2 regions of the Pelatocladus sp. genome follow, and region 2 is predicted to be linked to the other one. Evidence: riboswitches for the same ligand, from Rfam matches in the RefSeq annotation. Region 2 holds a riboswitch; the other holds the start of a gene.
What was found. Region 2 has a riboswitch for cobalamin ahead of AC5JMK_RS08485 (TonB-dependent receptor plug domain-containing protein). Riboswitches for the same ligand answer to the same signal wherever they lie in the genome.

Region 1 (2,209 bases), on a different contig from region 2:
GAGAACCTAAATTCGCCTCTAACTTGACATTAAAGTTGTTGTAGAGAACATCATTGTTTTCTCTGGTTCCCTCGAAGTTCGCCTCTGGGATGGAAAAAGGGTAGTTATTTTCAGCTTCGGTACGGTTATATCCCAAAACCCAACCAATATTTCCTACTCTCCCACTACTATTGATAGTCTGCTGATTTAATCCATAAGCGCCAAAAGTCACACCCGCTTGGGTTGTTACTTTCTCTGTGGGACGACCAGTGATAATACTAATCACACCTCCAATCGCAGAGGAACCGTAAAGGGTAGAACCTCCTCCTGGTAAAACTTCTATTCGTTCAATAATGTTGCTGGTAATTTCGGAAAGGTCAAAACCACCGCCACCGAGATTGTTAATTGGTCTACCATCAAGTAAAATCAATACTTGTTCGGAGTTAGAACCCCGAATAAATTGACCGCTTAAAGCATTCACTTCTGTTCCGACTGTCCCATCAGGTAAGATTCCGGGGAGAAAACGCAACGCTTCTGTGACATTGCGCGCCCCCTGGGCTTCGATTTCTTCACCTGTAATCACATATACTGGTCGAGTAGAATCTTTGACTGTTCCTTCGCGGCGAAAGGGGGAGAAAACAGGCTGATTCAATAGCGTGTCGATGACTGTCAGTTCAATATCAGGTTCCTGTTCATCCGTATTTTGGGCAATTTTTTCTGGTTGTGGAATTTCGACCGCATACACAACATAATTCCACAATATCAAAGTTGTCATTGCACCCATACTACATACAATGACTTTTACCGCCCAACGGTAATTAAAAAGAATATTTTGCATCTGTACCTCGCAGATAAGTGTATGTTTTTTACCTCTGGCGGGCATTCTGACTCAGAGACGAATACTTCGAGTCTCATCACAGCTGCGGGACAGCATCGGATTTACACCGAATTTTCCCCGTTACCTCTGATGGCTGTTCCCCATCAGAACCAAGGTCTGGTTGTAATTTACCATGCTCGTATCTCAATGCAAATAAGAGAAATAAGAATTGTTGCATTTAGATTTGTAGAGCGATCGCGCCCAGTACAGATGCCGAAGGTGTATGCAGAACTTTTCGATCAAGCTAAAATTAGTTACTGTCGGGGCGAATATTAGTACTACTAAGTTGCAGCATTACAAATCTACCCTATTTTTGTTTATCTTTTCTGATACTGAATCAAATTACAAAGTAATAAGTTACAAAACTGTGGTATCATCAAAAGGATGATTCGGTTCTAGTGGGAAACAGTCACTAGAGGTAACGGGGAAAGTCCGGTGCAAATCCGGCGCTGTCCCGCAGCTGTAATGAGGCTTATGCTTCAAAGTCAGAATGCCCGCCGAAAGTACAACAAACTCCCATCTGCGAGGTACAGATGAATAACGCAATCAATACTCTCTCTATTAAACAGGATTACTGTCTCATAGTGTCAGACATACCCCACGCACTACAAATTTCTATGAGATTGTAGATATTTTCCTAAACACATCAATACGTACACACAGAAGGTTGATAGATACAAACCTGAAAACCCAGTTGTATCCTATCCTTCGCTTCACATAAAAGTAACTTTGCGCCTACTCTTCCCTAGAAGATACTAACGTGTAGCTTGCGGTGGCGTTACGTTAGCTTCCTGTAGGGTATGTGTGAGGCTACTTCATACTATCAATCGGCAAAGCCTGAAAATTAATGAACAACAAACAGCATACTTTATTCGTCTGCACGACCTGCGCCAGCCTGTGGCAAGATGGTAAGCGGATTGGTGAAAGTGGCGGACAGCAGCTATTACAACAACTTCAACAACTGGCACAAAATTGGGAATTGCAAAACAAATTCTCCATTCAAGGAGTTGAATGTATGAGTGCTTGTAACCGTTCTTGTGTAATTGCTTTTGTTGCGTCAGGGAAACCAACCTATTTATTTGGCGATTTACCAAATGATAGTTGTGCATCTGCGATACTGCAATGTGCTAGTCAATACTATGCGAAAGGCGATGGTTCACTACCTTGGTCAGAACGACCTGAACCTCTCAGAAAAGGGATTCTAGCAAAGATTCCACCACAAAGTAAATGGACGCAATTAAATATAAGTTGTTGTTAATTGAAGACTGGGTGAAAAAACTCTTGAGCAGAAAAGCAGGGGAGCTATAGCCCACAATTCTACTCGGCTTTGAACCTTATATTTTTGGTAAAAAT
Region 2 (2,209 bases):
GATGATCCGTATTCAGTGGATCTTGCCTTTCACTTTTCTAGACGCAGTTTCGTTTGCCAAAGCCATAGTATTTTAATGCAGATCCGCCTGTCAAAAGATGCCGAGACAGAACTGCAACAAGCTCTGGGAGTAGAACTATCAGGACATGACTATATAGGACAGCATTGGCGATTTGCAACTACAGGACGTTGGGAATTTTGGGGTGTTGTGCTACCTTTGCCAGATGCACAAGAGAAATTAAGGGGAATTTGTCGGCAGATTCTCAACTTGTTTGATCAAGCTAACAAGAGCAGCGTTACAGATGTGTGAGTGTTTGAATTGATGCTTTCCGGCTTGATGCTCAACTTCATCTGCAAACTCCCTGGAAATACTTTGACAGCTATTAAATACATATAAGCGATCGCCAACCCACCCACTTTTAAAACAAAAATGATTATCATTATTGCAATTAGTGGTACAATTCACAGAAGTTAAGGCTGCTTCTCGTGTTTCCATCTCGCTTGAGCTGAGATGCACTCTTATTTGTTATGTGAAAACATCTACCTGTGGAGGAGTAGAAATATGACAACAAATCCATTATTTAACGAAGAAATTTACCTCGCTCTTAACCCAGAAGTTGCAAAAGATATCTTGAGCGATCGCATTTACTCATGAAATAGCGATCGCTCTACAAAGCTAAATGCAACAATTCTTATTTGCATTGATGTATGAGCATGTTACATTACAGCCAGACCTTGGTTCTGATGGGGAACAGCCATCAGAGGTAACGGGGAAAATTCGGTGTAAATCCGATGCTGTCCCGCAGCTGTGATGAGACTACAAAGATTGTCTCTTAGTCAGAATGCCCGCCAAAGGTAAAAAACATACACCCATCTGCGAGGTACAGATGCAAAATATTCTCTTTAATTGCCGTTGGGCGGTGAAAGTCATTGTGTCTAGTATAAGTGCAATGACGACTTTGATATTGTGGAACTATACTGTGTGTGCGGTCGAAATTCCACAACCCAAAAAAATTGCCCAAAATACGGATGAACAAGAACCAGATATTGAACTAACAGTCATCGACACGCTATTGAATCAGCCTGTTTTCTCCCCTTTTCGCCGCGAGGGAACAGTAAAAGATTCCACCCGACCAGTATATGTGATTACAGGTGAAGAAATCGAAGCTCAGGGGGCGCGAAATGTCAGAGAAGCGTTGCGTTTTCTCCCTGGAATCTTATCTGATGGGACAGTCGGGACGGAAGTCAATGCATTGAGTGGTCAATTTATTCGGGGTTCTAACTCAGAACAAGTATTGATTTTACTTGATGGTAGACCGATTAACAACCTTGGTGGGGGTAGTTTTGACCTTTCCGAAATTACTAGCAACATTATTGAACGAATAGAAGTTTTACCAGGAGGAGGTTCTACTCTTTACGGTTCCTCTGCGATTGGGGGTGTGATTAGTATTATCACTCGTCGTCCCACCGAGAAAGTGACAACGCAAGCAGGTGTTACCTTGGGCGCGTATGGATTCAATCGGCAGACTATCAACAATAGTGGTAAAGCAGGTGATATCGGTTGGGTTTTGGGATATAACCGTATCCAAGCCGAAAATAATTATCCTTTTTCGATTCCAGAAGCTGACTTTGAGGGAACCAGAAAAAATAATGATGTTCTCTACAACAACTTTAATGTCAAGTTAGAAGCGAATTTAGGTAAACGCAATACCCTCACACTTTCAACTTTATACTTAGGCAAAGAACAGGGAGTACCGGGAGGCGTTCCTATTCCTGAACCTCTGTTTGGACAAGGTTATTTTAACTCGTTAACGGAACGCGATCGCAAATACACAGACCAAGTTCTCACCGATTTAACCTGGAACTCAAAACTAGGTTCGGGAAACGATTCTGTACTTACAGCCAAACTTTACGCAGATTTTCTCAACACTCGTTTTGATAGTCGTGCTTCATCTTCGGTGCGGTATAATAACGAGCAAAGTTCCTATGGAATTCAAGCGCAGCATAGTTGGAACTTTGCTCCCAATCAAACTTTAGTTTATGGCTTTGATTATCGCAACACTTCAGCGCGTAACGTTACTTTTGACTATCTCGATAATCAAAAAACAACTAGTTATGACGATAGCATCTCTCAAGGAGCATTGTTTGCTAGATATGAAATTAATTTTACATCAGGTTTCACCATGAACTTTGGCTTGCGCCAAGATTTT

Region 1: it holds a riboswitch for cobalamin, as region 2 does, so the genes downstream of both, AC5JMK_RS13545 (TonB-dependent receptor plug domain-containing protein) here and AC5JMK_RS08485 (TonB-dependent receptor plug domain-containing protein) in region 2, are expected to answer to the same signal.

The regions. Positions count from the first base shown of each region.
Region 1 is NZ_JCACKS010000170.1:138-2,346, reverse strand. Features, by position in the region: gene AC5JMK_RS13545 (TonB-dependent receptor plug domain-containing protein) at 1-817, opposite strand, end outside; cobalamin riboswitch at 837-986, opposite strand; gene AC5JMK_RS13540 (hypothetical protein) at 947-1,132, shown strand; cobalamin riboswitch at 1,230-1,372, shown strand; gene AC5JMK_RS13535 (DUF1636 domain-containing protein) at 1,704-2,114, shown strand.
Region 2 is NZ_JCACKS010000095.1:6,463-8,671, reverse strand. Features, by position in the region: partial or broken gene AC5JMK_RS08490 (Tery_1686 family protein) at 1-309, shown strand, start outside; cobalamin riboswitch at 719-867, shown strand; gene AC5JMK_RS08485 (TonB-dependent receptor plug domain-containing protein) at 887-2,209, shown strand, end outside.